Regions from separate parts of the Arthrobacter sp. PvP103 genome, predicted to be linked through region 2. Evidence: riboswitches for the same ligand, from Rfam matches in the RefSeq annotation. Region 2 holds a riboswitch; each other region holds the start of a gene.
What was found. Region 2 has a riboswitch for cyclic di-AMP ahead of JOE41_RS15070 (C40 family peptidase). Riboswitches for the same ligand answer to the same signal wherever they lie in the genome.
Positions count from the first base shown of each region.

Region 1: another riboswitch for cyclic di-AMP. It lies ahead of JOE41_RS14420 (hypothetical protein); the one in region 2 lies ahead of JOE41_RS15070 (C40 family peptidase).
Region 3: another riboswitch for cyclic di-AMP. It lies ahead of JOE41_RS01590 (NlpC/P60 family protein); the one in region 2 lies ahead of JOE41_RS15070 (C40 family peptidase).

Region 1 covers NZ_JAFIBQ010000001.1:3,104,325-3,109,564, reverse strand. Annotated here, with positions in the region: gene JOE41_RS14430 (response regulator transcription factor) at 1-152, shown strand, start outside; gene JOE41_RS14425 (HAMP domain-containing sensor histidine kinase) at 156-1,688, shown strand; cyclic di-AMP (ydaO/yuaA leader) riboswitch at 1,827-2,011, shown strand; gene JOE41_RS14420 (hypothetical protein) at 2,011-2,787, shown strand; gene JOE41_RS14415 (hypothetical protein) at 3,031-3,543, shown strand; gene JOE41_RS14410 (dolichyl-phosphate beta-glucosyltransferase) at 3,693-4,694, shown strand; gene JOE41_RS14405 (STAS/SEC14 domain-containing protein) at 4,622-4,990, opposite strand; gene JOE41_RS14400 (HAD-IA family hydrolase) at 5,058-5,240, opposite strand, start outside.
Region 2 covers NZ_JAFIBQ010000001.1:3,257,132-3,262,371, forward strand. Annotated here, with positions in the region: gene JOE41_RS15060 (metal-dependent transcriptional regulator) at 1-497, shown strand, start outside; cyclic di-AMP (ydaO/yuaA leader) riboswitch at 608-851, shown strand; gene JOE41_RS15065 (M23 family metallopeptidase) at 855-1,676, shown strand; cyclic di-AMP (ydaO/yuaA leader) riboswitch at 1,790-1,983, shown strand; gene JOE41_RS15070 (C40 family peptidase) at 2,144-2,728, shown strand; gene JOE41_RS15075 (NlpC/P60 family protein) at 2,868-3,632, shown strand; gene JOE41_RS15080 (HNH endonuclease) at 3,856-4,356, shown strand; gene JOE41_RS15085 (molybdenum cofactor guanylyltransferase) at 4,402-5,019, shown strand; gene JOE41_RS15090 (DUF6457 domain-containing protein) at 5,081-5,240, shown strand, end outside.
Region 3 covers NZ_JAFIBQ010000001.1:341,984-347,223, forward strand. Annotated here, with positions in the region: gene JOE41_RS01575 (cupin domain-containing protein) at 118-495, shown strand; gene JOE41_RS01580 (DUF1918 domain-containing protein) at 538-729, opposite strand; gene JOE41_RS01585 (hypothetical protein) at 923-1,510, shown strand; gene JOE41_RS01590 (NlpC/P60 family protein) at 1,624-2,382, opposite strand; cyclic di-AMP (ydaO/yuaA leader) riboswitch at 2,386-2,562, opposite strand; gene JOE41_RS01595 (polysaccharide deacetylase family protein) at 2,813-4,324, shown strand; gene JOE41_RS01600 (hypothetical protein) at 4,350-4,604, shown strand; gene JOE41_RS01605 (DNA alkylation repair protein) at 4,571-5,089, opposite strand; gene JOE41_RS01610 (ribonuclease Z) at 5,189-5,240, shown strand, end outside.

The DNA.
Region 1 (5,240 bases), 150 kb from region 2:
TCCTGGACCGCGTATGGGACTACGACTTCGGTGGCCAGGCCAACATCGTGGAGCTCTACATTTCCTACCTGCGAAAAAAGGTGGATGCCGTCCACCCGCCCATGATCCACACCGTCCGCGGCGCGGGATACGTCATCAAACCGGCGGATTGAGCGGTGCCCACACTCTCCGGCGTAACCCGCAAAGACCGCCGCCGCTGGCTTGATCCGTCGACCTGGCACCTGCGCACCCGGCTGGTACTGGTGGCCATGGCACTCCTTGTGGCCATCTGCGGCGCGATCGGCCTGTTCAGCTATGCCTCCATGGATTCCTTCCTGACCAGGCAGCTCGATGAACGGCTGGGGCAGGCCTCACGGCTGTCGAACGAGGCAGGACGGCCACGGCCCAGCAACCCGTCCGGCAGGCAGGACGGGTTCGAAGGCCCGGGCCAGGGCGTCGGAACGCTCATCGCGCGCATAGATAACGGGAATGTCAGCAGCGCCGGGTTCCTCGCCAAAGACGCCACCGTGGCGTCCCTCTCCCCCGAGGATAACCAGATTCTTTTGGCACTCCAGCCCGACGGAACGCCCGTCGATCGGGCACTGTCCACCGGCTCCTACCGTCTGGTGGCAGTCCAGGCGCCATACGGGGACGTGATTGTCACCGGACTCCCCCTGAACGAAAAACAGAACACGCTCAACTCTTTGGTATGGACGATGGTGATCGTGTCGATGGGCGGCCTGATCCTGATCGGCCTTGCCGGAACGGTGCTGATCCGTCGCACCATGAAACCCCTCGAGCAACTGTCCGAAGTCGCCACGCAGGTTTCGAAACTGCCGCTCGACGCCGGCGAGGTGGCCCTCGCAGTCCGCGTGCCGCCGTCGAACGCGCACCCCGGAACCGAAGTGGGCAGTGTGGGGCATGCCCTCAACCTCATGCTGGATAACGTCTCCAAAGCGCTGGAAGCCCGCCAGCAGAGCGAAACCAGGGTGCGCCAGTTCGTGGCCGACGCATCGCACGAGCTGCGCACGCCGCTCACCGCCATTCGCGGCTACACGGAACTCATGCGCATGACCGAGGACTTCACCCCGGACGGCCAGAAGTCGCTGGCCAGGGTGCAGAGCCAGTCTGAACGGATGACCACCCTGGTGGAGGACCTCCTGCTGTTGGCCCGGTTGGACGAAGGCCAGCCGCTAAAGATCAGCGATGTGGACCTGACGCAGCTTGCGGTGGAAACCGTCAGCGACGAGAAGGTCATGGCACCGGACCGCATCTGGCAGCTGGAGCTTCCGGAAGAGCCCGTGGTGGTCCGCGGGGATGCCAGGCAGCTGCACCAGGTGATCGCCAACCTGCTCTCCAATGCCCGCAAGCACACGGAACCGGGCACTACCGTGGTCACTGGAGTGATGCGGTCAGCCGACGGCAGCGCCGTGGTGACCGTAACGGACAACGGTGCCGGGATCCCGCCGGAGTTTGTGGACCGGGTTTTCGCCCGCTTTGCCCGGGCGGATGCGGCGCGAACCAGTCCGGGAGGTTCTGCTTCTGGTTCCGGCGGCACGCGCGCTGCGGCTGCCGAGGGCACGAGTGGCCTGGGCCTGTCGATCGTGCAGTCGATCGTGGAGGCGCACGGCGGAACCGTGGAGGTCAATTCACGCCCGGGACGCACCGAGTTTGCCCTGCGGCTCCCGGGGGAATTACCGGAAGCCTAGCGGCACCGCAAACCCGCTTCCGGCTTCGGCGAACGCGCAAGCCAACGCGCCGCCGTCGTGACCCTCGTTACCGAAATGTGACTTAAGCGCCGGACTCCTGTACGGTTTTTAGAGTGCGGCCACCGTTCCGGCCGCATATCCGGATGGACGCCAAACTCTGCCGCTACCCGGATTTCCTCATGATCAGGCAGAGGCGGGGGACCCAGGTCTCCGGGCATTCTGCATAGCCGCCCTTGGGGTGAAGCCGACACGTGAAGTTCCGTGCGGCCGGATGACCTCATCCGAACCCGACAGCTAACTCCGCCGGCATCGAGAGGCAACCATGACTAAATCCACGCCAGAAGTACGTCCTGAGCCCGCTTCCCGCAAGTCCGCAGCGCCTGCGCAACGCTCACGCCACCGCGCCGAACCAGCCGCCAAGGTGTCCCCGCTGTCCCGGTTCGCTGCCAGCCTGCAGGGCTCCGGCCGCCGGGCCGCAGTAGTAACCACCGCTTGCGCCGTGCTGATTGGTGTCGGCGCCGCCGGCCAGGCTTCCGAACCCGTCGGCCCTGCAACATCGGCAACGGGCGCAGGGAGCGCCGCAACTACTGCCGACGCCGAATCGAAGCTCGCGTTCGAAAAAATCCTCGTTTCCGCCATGCCCGCGCCGTCCTCCGTCAGCGTGAACGCGCAGTCGTCCGGTGAGAAGCCGTCGGAGGAGACGGCACCGGAAGCGCCTGCAGCCGCCCCCGCTCCTGCACCTGCCGCGGCTCCCCAACCGGCTCCTGCCCCGGCGCCGCCCGTAGCCGTGGACGATCCCGCAGCTGCCCAGGCGTATGCAGCCTCCCAGCTTGGAACGTACGGCTGGGCGGCTGACCAGATGCAGTGCCTCACCACGCTGTGGACCAAGGAATCGGATTGGAAGACCACTGCCACGAACGCCAGCAGCGGCGCGTACGGCATTGTCCAGTCGCTGCCGGCCGAAAAGATGGCCAGCGCCGGGTCCGACTACCTGACCAACTTCCGCACCCAGATCAACTGGGGCTTGAACTACGTGAAGGAACGGTACGGCTCCCCCTGCGGCGCCCTGGACTTCCACTACGCCAACAACTGGTACTAGACCGGCACCTGTAGCCACCTTGGTTCGCAACGCCGGAGGCCCCGAATCCATGCTTGGATTCGGGGCCTCCGGCCGTCTTGGCGTTCTTGCTTCCTCCTGGACCCCCGGGGACCTTCGCGCCCCGTTTCGGGTCCACAAGGTTTTCACAAGGTCGACGAGTGACTGTTGGTCGCCGCCGCTTTCAATTGTCTTCCCAGCGGCTGCCGGCCCCAGCGCCGTCATCAAGATGCAGGGAGCACAAGAATGAAAAAATGGTTAGTTCCGACGGCCGTTCTGGCCTCAATCTTCGCGGCCGCCGCTCCGGCCGCCGCCGCCCCTTCGGGCCCGCCGCAGCCACCGCTTCAGACCAATTACGTCTTCCACTGCGGCCAAGCCGCCGGTGGCTTCGACATCGAGGCCACCGTAACTGGCCGCGTAAAGGACATCGTCATCCCGGGTGACAGAGTCATTTCAATAGCCCCGAACCTCAACGTGACCCTAACTGCAAACGGTAAGACCGTAAGTTACGTCATCACGGGCGCCTCACACATCCAATTTGTGCCAAATGCCGAAGATCCCACCAGCGTCGAATTCAAGTCGACCGGCAGGAACCTCCTTTCATTCGCCGATACTGACAAGACCGGACCTGACGTTTCCGGCGTCGTCCTCGTATCGGGCAACTTCAACTTCGCCGTTGCCGGGGACTTCCAGACGGAACTCCGGAGATACTCTGGACCGGGCAGGGTCATAGACGTCTGCGAAGTACTCGCGCCATAACGCACCCAACCGCGGCGGCGGTGCTCCCACCAAAGACGGCGGGCGCACTGTCGCCGGTTCCCTTGCCCTTATCCGCACCCGGCAAGGCCCACAGCAGCTGCACAGCTTCGGCCTAAATTCTTCATATGCGGCGGCGCCATAGTTGAACCATGACGCTCACAGACCTGGCCACGGGAACCCCGCTGCACCCGCAACCGCAGGCCGCCGTCGACCCCAGGCCGGGTCCTCCCGATCCGACGTTCCTCCGGCCGGGTCACGTCCGCCGGGCCCCCATAGATACGCGGATGACGGGCGTGACAGGAACCGCTGCGCCCGTCCTGGATGTAGTCATCCCGGTCTACAACGAGGAACAGGGCCTGGAGCAGTCCCTTCGCCAACTCCACTGGTATCTGGCCGGCACGTTTCCCTACCCGTTCCGGATTACGGTGGCGGATAATTCCAGCACCGACGGCACGCTCAAGGCCGCCGAGCGAGTGGCCCGGGAACTACGCGAGGTCACGGTGGTCCGGCTAACCTCCAAAGGACGCGGCAACGCGCTCCGCACCGTGTGGCTGGCCTCGCCGTCCCCCGTCCTGGCCTACATGGACGTGAGTCTTTCCACCGACCTCGCTGCGCTCGCTCCCCTGGTCGCCCCGCTTCTTTCCGGACACTCGGACCTGGCGATCGGGTCGCGGCTGGCACGATCTTCTTGTGTTGTCCGCGGACCGTGGCGGGGGTTCATCTCCCGCGGCTACAACTTTCTGCTGCATACGCTGATGGGTGCGCGTTTCAGCGATGCGCAGTGCGGCTTCAAGGCTATCCGTGCAGATGTTGCCCGGCACATCCTGCCGCACACGGCCGACACCGCATGGTTCTTTGACACCGAACTGCTGGTCCTGGCCGAAAGATGCGGACTCCGCGTGCACGAGGTCCCGGTGGACTGGAGGGACGGTGGCGACGCCGGTGTGGACCTCTTCCAGACTGCCCTCGCCGATCTTCGCGGCATGGGCCGCCTCAGCCGCGACTTGGCGACCGGCCGCATTCCGGTTCCGGAACTGCGGGCCCAACTCGCGCCGTGGTGCCACCGCCTCGATGACGGCTACGGCAGCCGGAGCCACCGCATGGCTTCCTCCGGGCAGGTGAAATACCGCGTCGGAGCAGCAGGAGAATGAACGCTGAGGAAGAAGTTGGCCAATGCCCTGTCCACCGGAGAAGCCCCGAGGAGCGCCACCCTGGCCACGGTGCTGGGACGGGCAAAGACGCGCCGGGCGCCGCGGCTCATGGACTCAGTCGCAGCCATGTCCACCAGCATCGGAAACGGACGTCCGCAGCTCAGTTCATTGACGGCGGACATCACGGCCACGGCGGCTTCCTCGCAAATGGCCAGGCCAGGAATCCAACGCACATGCAAGACGCCGTTCCGGAGCTCGACGGTGCCCCTGGCGCCGTCAATCGGAATTCCGGTCATCCTATCCCCCCCAAGATAGAGTCAGCCGCCCCCCATGACACTACTGGACAGGGCACCGGGTTGGGCGTCAGAACCGGAAGGAAATCGTCCGGACGCCGGCGTCGTCCACGTCCGTGGTGACGGATACCGCGGAGTAGTCGGCAATGTGCAGGACGCCGTCCGGCAGCGGGCCGGTGTTGGGCCCGATGGCCACGGTCCGGATCCCGGCGGCAACACCGGCCGCAATGCCTGCCGGGGCATCCTCAAAGAC
Region 2 (5,240 bases):
CGGGCCGGAAACGGGCTACCGAAGTCATGCGCAAGCACCGCCTTGCGGAGCGGCTCCTCGCCGACGTCATCGGCCTCGACTGGGCGTATGTCCATGACGAAGCGTGCCGCTGGGAACACGTCATGAGCGAGCGGGTTGAGCGCCGCATTTTTGAGCTTCTGGACCACCCCACGGTTTCCCCATACGGCAACCCCATTCCCGGCCTGGCGGCACTCGGCGGCCAGCCCGCTCCGGCGTTTACCGACGGCGTGGTGAACCTGCTTGACGCCATGGCCGGATACGGGGTCGACTCGCGCGTTACCGTGAGCCGCCTGGCCGAGCCCATTCAGGTTGAGCCGGAGCTGCTGGTGCAGCTTGATGAAGGCGGCATCCGTCCGGGGGCATCCCTGTCCTTGGAGCGCGTGGGGGAGTACATCTCGGTGCGCGTACCCGAGATCGAAGGTGCACTGGAGCTGCCGCCCGAAGTGGCAGCTCACGTATTTGTTACGGTCCGCTAACCGCGCACCTTGTAGGACCACCTACAACGCACTGAGACGCAGATAACGGAATTATTACCGCGCTGATTAATCACCTATAGTTGAGGACTAGCGCCGATACTAAAGCGTTACCTGATCCGAAGCCGAGCTCTGCCAGCGGATCACGGTACGAATCACCTCCTGGCAGAGGCGGGGGAACCACAACCGGCCGTTGCAAGACGGCCTTGGGGTGAAGTCCGTCAGCGGCAAAGCACCTCCGACGAAGGATTCCTTTGGGATACCCCTGTGTCGGATGCCTTGCATTGGCGGACCGGGTCTTTGATCTCTCTGACCCGAATCCGACAGCTAACTCCGCAGGCTTCCCAGAGAGGATAATTCTTGACCACGCAGACCGTCAGGGGCCGCCGCAGGGCGACCGGTCCCGCTTCGGAGTACCCCGTGGCCGAAGCCGTAATGACGGTCAGGCCGCGCGACGCACACCGTGATGCGCGCCGGCGCCGGAGCCTGTTCAGCCAGGTGACGGACTTTGCCTCGGCGAGCGGCGTGGGTCAGAAGGCAGGCATTGCGCTAGCCGCCACCGGACTGGTCCTCACCGTGACCGTCCCGTCAACCAGCCCCATGGTCGCCACGTCAGACACGGCAAATACCGCCGCCGCATCAGTCGCGGCCCAGCCGGAGGTCTCCGCGGCCGCCAGCGCCAAGATCGATTTCAACCGGACCACCGTAGCCACCAAGGGGGATCCGGACGGCAAGCTCAAGCAGTTGCTGAGCGCGCAGTCAGCCGGAACCATCACCCGCGCGGCATCCACCGGCAGCCTGGGCGCGCCGCTGGAACAGATGGTCACCGCATCACCTTTCGGCTTCCGGGTCAGCCCGATCACGGGCGGAGCCGGCGAGTTCCACCGCGGCCAGGACTACGCGGCCCAGTGCGGCACGAGCGTTTTTGCTGCCGCCAGCGGAACCGTGACCTTCTCCGGCTGGCACCCCTACGGCGGTGGAAACCGTGTGGTGATTGACCACGGCAACGGCCTGGAAACCACGTACAACCACCTCTCGTCGTCCAGTGTCCAGGTCGGCCAGAAGGTCAACCGCGGCGATGTGGTGGCGCTCAGCGGGACCACCGGCGCCTCCACCGGCTGCCACCTCCATTTCGAAGTGATGGTCAACGGCGAAGTCGTCGACCCGCTCGGCTGGCTCTGATCCAAACGATGGGTCACTCTCGCATCCCTGTGACATGCCGTGACCTGAATGTGACATTCGTTCGGAATTCCTGTACCGTTTAGAGCACGCCAACTTTTCCGAAGTTGGCGCTCTTGAGTGGATTGCCTAACTCTGCCACCGCTCAAGGTCCGTTCGCATTACATCGTCTGGCAGAGGCGGGGGAACCAATTTTGGTCTTCGCAAGAAGACCTTGGGGTTAAGTCGCAACGCTTCCCAGGAAGCCGAGCGGCCGGGTGACTCCCATCCGAATCCGACAGCTCACCTCGTAGGCATTGGGAGAGGCTACCTTCGTGTCTACACGTCACAATTCTGCGCGCCACCGCGCGCAAACGGTTCGTACGAACCCGTTGAACTCCGTGTCCAGGGCTGTTACTGCCAACGCCGGGACCGTAGGTCGCCAGGCGGCTGTCATTGCAGCTGCTTCCGGACTGATCCTTAGTGTTGGGATGCCGGCAAACGCCGCCGATACCAACCTGGGCGTTTCCGCTTCGACGGAGTCCGGCTCACAGTCGGCCCAGCTGACCGTAACTGCAGAACCGACAGCGACTGTTTCCTTCGAGCGTCCGGCAGTGACCACGAAGGCAGCGCCCAAGGTTGAAACCGTTCGGGCACAGTCCACCGGTACGGACGCCAGCGAGACCTCCACTGAGGCTGCCGGAGAGGCCAAGGCAAGCAAGCTTGCTGACGCCGCATCTTCCGCAGCAGCATCGGGCCTCGCTGCTATCGCTTACACCGGTATCGGCAGCCCGTACGTCTGGGGCGGCACCACTCCCAGCGGTTGGGACTGCTCAGGCTTCACCCAGTGGGTTTACGCGCAGGCCGGCATCAGCATCCCCCGCACCAACGCATGGACAGCCATGACGCCTACCGCCACACCGGCGCCGGGCGATCTTGTCATGCAAAACGGCGGCGCCCACGTTGGCATCTACGTCGGCAACGGCATGATGATCAGCGCGCTCAACCCCTCGCAGGGCACTCTCCTGCACGCTGTGTCCGCCACGGGCACTTCTGCGTTCTACACGCTTCGCTAAAACACGCGCTTCCCTTCGCTGAAGCGCGCGTTCTTCGCTAAAAACCCTGTTCGGGCCGTTCCGGCTTACCCCCAAGATGCCGGAGCGTCCAAAAACCGCGGCCTGCCATGCAGTCTGAGGAAAACGAAAGAGAGAACTAATGACTACACGTGCCATCGCACGGCATCGCGCCGAGGTTACTAAGACCAACTCGCTTGCTGTCATTGCCAAGGCCGTCGGCGACAACGCCGGTGGCATGGGCCGTCAGGCTGCGGTTATCGCTGCTGCCTCCGGTCTGGTCCTGACGAGCGGTATCGCAGCCAACGCTGCCGACACCAATGTTCAGCGCGAAGCAACCTCTGCTTCCACCCTGGAAGTCCAGTCTTCCGCTCCGGCCAACATCTCGGCTGCATCCAGCATCGCCATCTCCTTCGAGAAGCCGGCTGTTTCCACCTCCCCGGCTCCGGTCGTTGAGGCTCCGAAGCCGGTTGTTGAGGTCCAGGAAGCTGCTCCCGCGGCCGCTCCGGCTGCCGTTGCAGAGACCGTATCCGCCCCGGCAGCGCCGGCGGCCCCGGCGGCCCCCGCTGCTGCCAGCGGAAACGGCGCCTCGATCGCAGCTGCGGCTTACGCCCAGCTCGGTGTTGCCCAGGACTGCACGGCCCTCGCCACCAACGCGCTTGCAGCCGTAGGCATCAACTACCACGGCTGGCCGGCCGGTTACCTTTCCCTGGGCCGCACCGTGAGTGCAGCCGAGGCACAGCCGGGCGACCTCGCATACTACGAGAACGGCGGCATGGGCATGGCCCACATCGCTGTATACGTCGGCAACGGCCAGGCCGTGCACGGTGGCTGGAACGGTGGAACCACCTCCCTGTTCAGCGTCAACGTCGGCTCAGGCCCGGTCTTCATCCGCGTTGGCGGCTAAAGCCTCCAGCTGACGCTTGCCGGAAGAACCCCTGCCTCCGGGCAGGGGTTCTTCTGCGTTTCCGGCAGGTGAATTTTTGCCGACACGGGGTGTATGGTAAAGGACCGATTCGGTGATCGGCCACTTGAGTGTTTACTCTTGTGTTGTCGATCCATAGCCCGGACAAGCAGAGGGCAGCCGGCCCTCGAGCCCCTGACGGGTGCGGCCGTGAAGAGGTATGTGCATGCGCACTCTCGTTCTTAATGCTGGATATGAACCGCTGGCGGTTGTAACCTTCCGCCGGGCGCTGGTTCTTGTGCTGACCGGAAAAGCTAGCGTAGTGGCCGAGGGCGACGATCCTGTCGTCGGGCCGCAGGAGATTCTGGGCCGCCCGTCCGTGATTCTCCTGAACCGTTACATCCGGCCGCGGTACAACACAACCACCGCGGTGAGCCGCCGGGGCGTCCTGCGCCGTGACGCCCACCGCTGCGCCTACTGCGGTAAGGCAGCACACACCATTGACCACGTCCACCCGAAATCGAGGGGCGGTGCGGACTCCTGGGAAAATCTTGTGGCCGCCTGCCTTCGGTGCAATAACGTGAAGGGCGACCACACGCCGGCCGAGATGGGCTGGAAGCTCAGGTTCGTGCCCGCGCCTCCGCACGGCACCATCTGGCAGATCAAGGAGCTGGAAAAGCCCACCCCCGCTTGGGACCCTTTCCTTCTGCCAGAATCCGCCGCCTGAGGCGTCACCCCTGCGCAGACCCGCCTCAATGGCTAGGCTTGCCTTGTGGAGTTTGATGCCTTAATCCTGGCGGGCGGCCGGTCATCGCGGCTGGGTGGCGTGCCCAAGTCCCAGCTGATGTACGACGGCGCCACCCTCCTGTCGCGGTCGCTTTCGGCGGCTGCCGGAGCTGGCGCCGCCGTGGTGGTGGGCCCGGATCCCGGCGAACTGCCTGCCGGTGTCCTTACCTGCCGCGAGGAGCCTGCCTTTACGGGACCTGCCGCGGCTATTGCTGCGGGTCTGGCGGCACTGGAACGGGCGCGCGGTCCGCTCCGGGCCGCGATGACGCTGATTCTGGCCTGCGACATGCCCAAGGCGGATCAGGCGGTTGCCGCCCTTAGGGCCGCCCTTACGGACCATGGCCCGGACCCCACGGGGCCGGATGGTGTCATGTCCATTTCCCCTGACGGCCGCAAACAACCCCTCGCAGGCCTTTATAGCACAGCCGCGCTACAACGTTCCGTAGACGAAATGGACAGGAGCGGGGGGCTTGCAGGAGCTTCAGTGTTCGCCCTCCTTGCTAGGCTTGACGTGCGGACTGTTACCGTCCCCGCCGGTGCCACGGATGACGTGGATACTTGGGACGATGCCACCGCGCTAGGGGTGTCCCGCCAAGGGTCTTGAGCCACCGTCGGTGGGACCGTGCGGTGGCACCGCAACCGAATTTTTGAGTTTGGAGGCAACAGTGAAAAGCCAGGACGAAACGCTGGAGGACTGGTGCCGGGCGCTGCTGCAAGCCTTCGAGTTGGAGGACGTCGAGGTCGATGTCAATGAAGTACTCGCGCTGGCCGGTGTGGCTGCGCACTCCGTCGTGCGGCCGGCGGCGCCGTTGACGACCTTCATCG
Region 3 (5,240 bases), 2.9 Mb from region 2:
AGCGATCACTACATCGGTTCGCCGCATCGATTCAGACCAGGCAAACCGACTCCGCTGTCCGGTCGCGCACGCGGGTCCGGACAGCCCCATCCGCAACTCCGATTGATGGAGAGAGCCATGACCACGAACGTTGTCGCTCAACTCGCAGTAAAGTCGCACAATTCTCCGGACGAAAAGCGCCGCCCGGACAAGACGGAAGTGGATCTTGTATCCGTCGACGCCTACACCATCGGAAGATTCAAGTTTGAACCCGGCTGGCGTTGGTCCGAGTGCATCAAGCCCGTCGTCCAGACCGATTCGTGCCAGCTCAGCCACGTTGGTTTCTGCGTTTCCGGCAAGCTCACGGTCCAGACTTCTGACGGCAGCCAGATCACCATCGCCGCTGATGACTCCTACAGCATCCCGCCAGGGCATGATGCATGGGTTGAGGGAGACGAGCCCTTTACGGGCATCGAGTTCGTCAGCGCCGCAGTGTTCGCCAAGGCCGCCGAATAGCAGCCAGGCGGCGTCTGGCAGCCCAGGTGCACAGCAGCTTCCCTACTGCGGGTGGATCCTGTCCACAATGAAATCCCCGCCGGGAATGACCGTGGTTTCATGGCCGTCGTCGAAACGCACCACGTAGGGCGGCGCTCCGTCAGCGCCATGGACCTCAATGATCTGGCCGTGCCGCTCCGCCGATCCGACCGTCTTGCCCCGGATAGTGATCCGGTCTCCCTGGGTTGCCTTCATGGCAATCACCTCCAAGAACCAGAGTACGAGTGTCGGGGCAGGGATAACAGGGCCGTTCCGCACTGGCAGGACGGGGGTTTCAGGCCGGGCGCCTATGCGGCGCCGGCCGGCATCTGGCGCTGGTGGCCGCCTGGCAGGAGTATTGGGATACAACGGATCTTGACCCTGGCACGGGACCGAGGGGGGAGCTGCTATGGCGGAGGAGAAACCGACCAGCTGGTGGGCTACGCTGCCCGGTCTGCTGACCGCCGCCGCAGCGGTGATCACCGCTGTGACGGGGCTGCTGCTCGGCCTGGGGCAGCTTGGGATGTTCGACGCCGGCAAGCCCGCAGCTTCAACGGCAGGCTCCTCCGCCGCCGGCGCGTCCTCACAACCGGACGGCACCGTGCCGCCGTCGGGTGCCGGGTCCGGCGCCGCTAACAGCCCGGAATGGGCCGTGGCCCTGCCCGCCGAACGCCGCTACCGGGCTGCCGACGTCGAATACGAAATTCTCGGTGCCCGTGCCCGCCCTGATGTGTCCGGCAAGATCGCGGTGACGTTTATGCTCAGATGCACCAACCACGGCAGGTACGACATCAACTTCTGGGACTCAACATTCAGGCTGAACGCGAGCGGGGTGAGCCACTCCCCCGATTCCGGCCTGAACGAGCTGGTGGCTGGCGATGCAAGCAAATCGGGCGATGTCCGCTTCACTATCCCGGCGGACACGCGCGATGCGGTCCTTCGCATCAAATTCGCAGAGGGCGAGGGCACGGTTCAGATCGAGATATCCCCGCCCTGAAACCCCGGGCGGATACGTGGCGACGGGGAAGGCCGGTGACCGGCTGCCCCCAAGGCAGCAGATCACCGGCCTGTCCTCCTGTTCCCTGCCCCCGGCGAGAACGGGACGGAAGGCTAGGCTCCGGCGCGGACGAAAGTCACGCCGCCGGTGGCCGTCAGCCAGGACAACGGGTGCGTGACGGTGGCGTTGACGCCGTTCATGCCGCCGCTGATCACCTGTCCGTCGCCGACGTAGATGCCCACGTGGCCGGACTGCACCACCATGTCGCCGGGCTGGGGTTCCCCCACCACTGAGCCGTAGTTCATGAACTGCATGGGTCCCAGGTCGCCGACGGGAATGCCTGCGGAGCCAAGTGCCTTTTCCACCATGGCGGTGCAGTCCTGGGTGATGCCCAGTTGGGCATAGGCGGCAGAAACCATGGCGTCATTGACGCCGCCGGCAGCCGGGGCAGGGGCGGGCGCAGCCGCCTGGACCTGGACGGAAACGGCAGGGGCCGCCGGCGTCGCGGCCGGTGCCGGAGCTGCCGCCGGGGCCGCCGCTTCTGCCGGGGCGGGCTCTGCAACCGGCACTTCGACCGGAGCGGGGGTGGTGCTGACGTCCGGCCGCTCGAAGCTGATCCTGACGTGGGAGTCCGCGCTGAGCGGGGCACCCACCTGGGCCTGGGCATCGAGGCCGGATGCCGGTGCCGAGTCGCGTTCCGCGGGAGCCTCGGCGGCCTGCGCAGCCATCCCGCTGGACAGGACCAGGCCCGAAGCCGCCGCAATTACCGCGGCCTGGCGGCCAACCTTGCTCCTGCCGCGGGCCGTTGGGAACCCGGAGCGCCCTGCAGGCGCTGTTGACGGATGATGAGCGGGCAGTTTGCGTGAAGACATGAAGTAACCTCTCCCGATGCCTGCGAGGTTAGCTGTCGGATTCGGATGGGAGACACCCGGCCGCAGTTGCCATCCGCTCAGCGGACGGCGTGCGGCTTCACCCCGAAGACCTGCACAAGAATCCTGCAGGCCAAAAGTGGTTTCCCCGTCCCTGCCGGATGGTTTCGATCGGATCCCGGACCGCGGCAGGGTTAGGCAATCCGCCCGGGAGTGCCCGTATCTGAGATAACCGGCACCGTTCCACCGTACGCGTGCCTCTCGGGCGATGTCACATTTGAGTAACGCGCTGCCGGACCAAGGGCGGGATGCAGATTTCGGCTGCTGTGTACTCGGGTACTGCGGCAATCAAAGTCGAGTGTTTTGCCTTGGCGCCGCGAGGCGTAGTCTACGTGCATGTTCTTGCGGGGGGACTCACACGCTTGGAGGCATCATGCGTTGGTCGAATCAGCCTGTCCGCAAGCCCGCGCGTTGCGTGGCGGATCCCCCTGAACCATTGGCCGAAGGCCGGCACGGCAGGCGCTGGGTTGCAGTCCTGGGTGCTCTGCTGCTTGCTGTCAGCACAGTGGCGGGCGTGGCTGGTACTTCGAAGGCTGCGGCGCCAACCATCGTCAGCCTGACGTTCGACGACGGCCTCGGCAGCCAGTTGGCCGCGGCGCAGGAGCTGAAAGCCCACGGACTGGTGGGAACTTTCTTCATCACCACGTCCTTCGTGGGCCAGTCCGGGTTCCTCACCCAAGCAAACCTGAACACTCTCGTGGCCGACGGCAATGAGATCGGCGGCCACAGCGTGACCCACCCGGACATGACAACGCTCAGCGCAGCGGCCGCCAGCGCGGAGGCCTGCAACAGCAAGTCGACCCTCGAGGCCTGGGGCTTCACCGTCCGGAACTTCGCCTACCCCTTCGCGGCGGTGAATCAGACAGCCCAAAACGCCGTCAGCGGCTGCGGGTACAGCAGTTCCCGTGGCCTCGGCGACATCCGCTCCCCCGCCAGCTGCGCCGACTGCCCCGTCGCCGAAACGCTCCCGCCGCAGGAACCCATGGTCACCAAGGCGCCGGACCAGGTGGCCGCCACATGGACCCTGGCGGACCTGCAGGCGACAGTCACCAACGCCGAGACAACCGGCGGCTGGCTGCAGCTGACGTTCCACGAGATTGCGAACGGAACGGATCCGTCGCTGTCCATCAGCCCCGCGCTGTTCAAAGAGTTCGTCACGTGGCTGGCCGCGCGGACAGCAAACGGTACGACGTCGGTGCGTACAGTGGCGCAGGCATTGGGCCAGTCCCCCGTATCGTCACCGCCTCCCTCGCCGTCGCCTTCACCGTCGCCGACCCCGACACCCTCGCCGTCGCCGTCGCCGTCGCCAATATCGTTTGCCGACGTGCCGCCGGGCGCGGCGCTGTACACCGAGGTCAGCTGGATGGCCACCCAAGGCATTTCCGTCGGCTGGCGCGAAAGCGACGGGACTCGCACGTTCCGTCCCGGCGCTGCGGCCAGCCGGGACATGATGGCGGCGTTCTTCTACCGGTTGGCCGGCAGCCCGGCCTACACGCCGGGCGCATCGCCCTTCACGGATGTCACGCCACAGACCCCCTTCTTCAAAGAGATCTCATGGCTTGCGTCACAAGGAATCTCCACCGGCTGGACCGAGGCTGACGGCACGAGGACCTACCGGCCAACATTGGCCGTCAACCGGGATCAGGTCGCCGCTTTTGTGTACCGCTTCGCCGGAAGCCCGGCTTACACGCCGGGGGTATCTCCCTTCGCGGACATTTCCCCGCAAACCGCATTCTTCAAAGAGATCTCATGGCTTGCGTCACAAGGAATCTCCACCGGCTGGACCGAGGCTGACGGCACGAGGACCTACCGGTCCGCGTTGCCGGTCAACCGTGACCAGGTGGCTGCTTTCCTCTACCGCTACAACAACGCCTTCCCTGCGTAAGAACCCGCGTGAAGCGGAATACGTGGTGAAACACTATTGCGTGGCGATCTGCCAGCTGAGCGATCAGCCGCCGGAGGATTTCGACGTCAACACGGAGCTCCTGATCCTCGAGGGCAAGGAACTGCATGTGGCGACGTGGGACGCCGAGCCGCGGGACGGCGGCTTTGACGTCCTGGTTCTCAACGACCGTGTCAGCGCCCTCGGGTTCATGGTGGTTACAGACTGGGAGTTCCTGGAAGGCAGGGCCTACGCGGTGGTGGAGCGCCGGGCCGGCGGCTGAGCGGCGTCCGCAAGCGACAGCGCCGCCGCGCGCCTCAGCCACGGATCAGGATCCCGCACCCAGCGCTCCAGCACAGCGCGTGCCCGCATCCCCGCTTGTCCTTCCAGCGCCGCCACCAGGGGACGGACGACGTCGACGGCGAGCGGGTCCACCAGCTCACCCAGCTGCGCCTCCCGCACAAAGCCCTCGATCCGGGTGAGGTCGGAGTTGTTGAGCAGGGCCACCCGGGACTGCAGCAGGACAACCGCCGCCAGGCGGCGTTCGAAGACGGGAACCGACCACAGCTCGGTGCTAAGGGCGGTGATGTCGTCGTGCACCAGGTCACGGTGGCGGCGCAGCATGTCACGGATGGTCCCCCGCACAGCACCGACGGATGCACCGTAGAACTGAAGGCGGTCGCCCAGCCGGGCGTGCGCCTCTTCCGCCCTGAGCCAGGAACTCTCCCGCTGCAGCGAGGCATCCACGAAGTCACAGGCATCGGTCACCCGACTATTCTGTCCTAATATCGCGCGCTGGCACACGGGCACCGGTGCCCGTGTGCTGCCTGCGAGCGCGTGCCGCGGCTACGTGAGACACTCAGTCCCATGCGTGAACTGGTCGTCCTGGGAACCGCCTCGCAGGTCCCCACCCGGACCC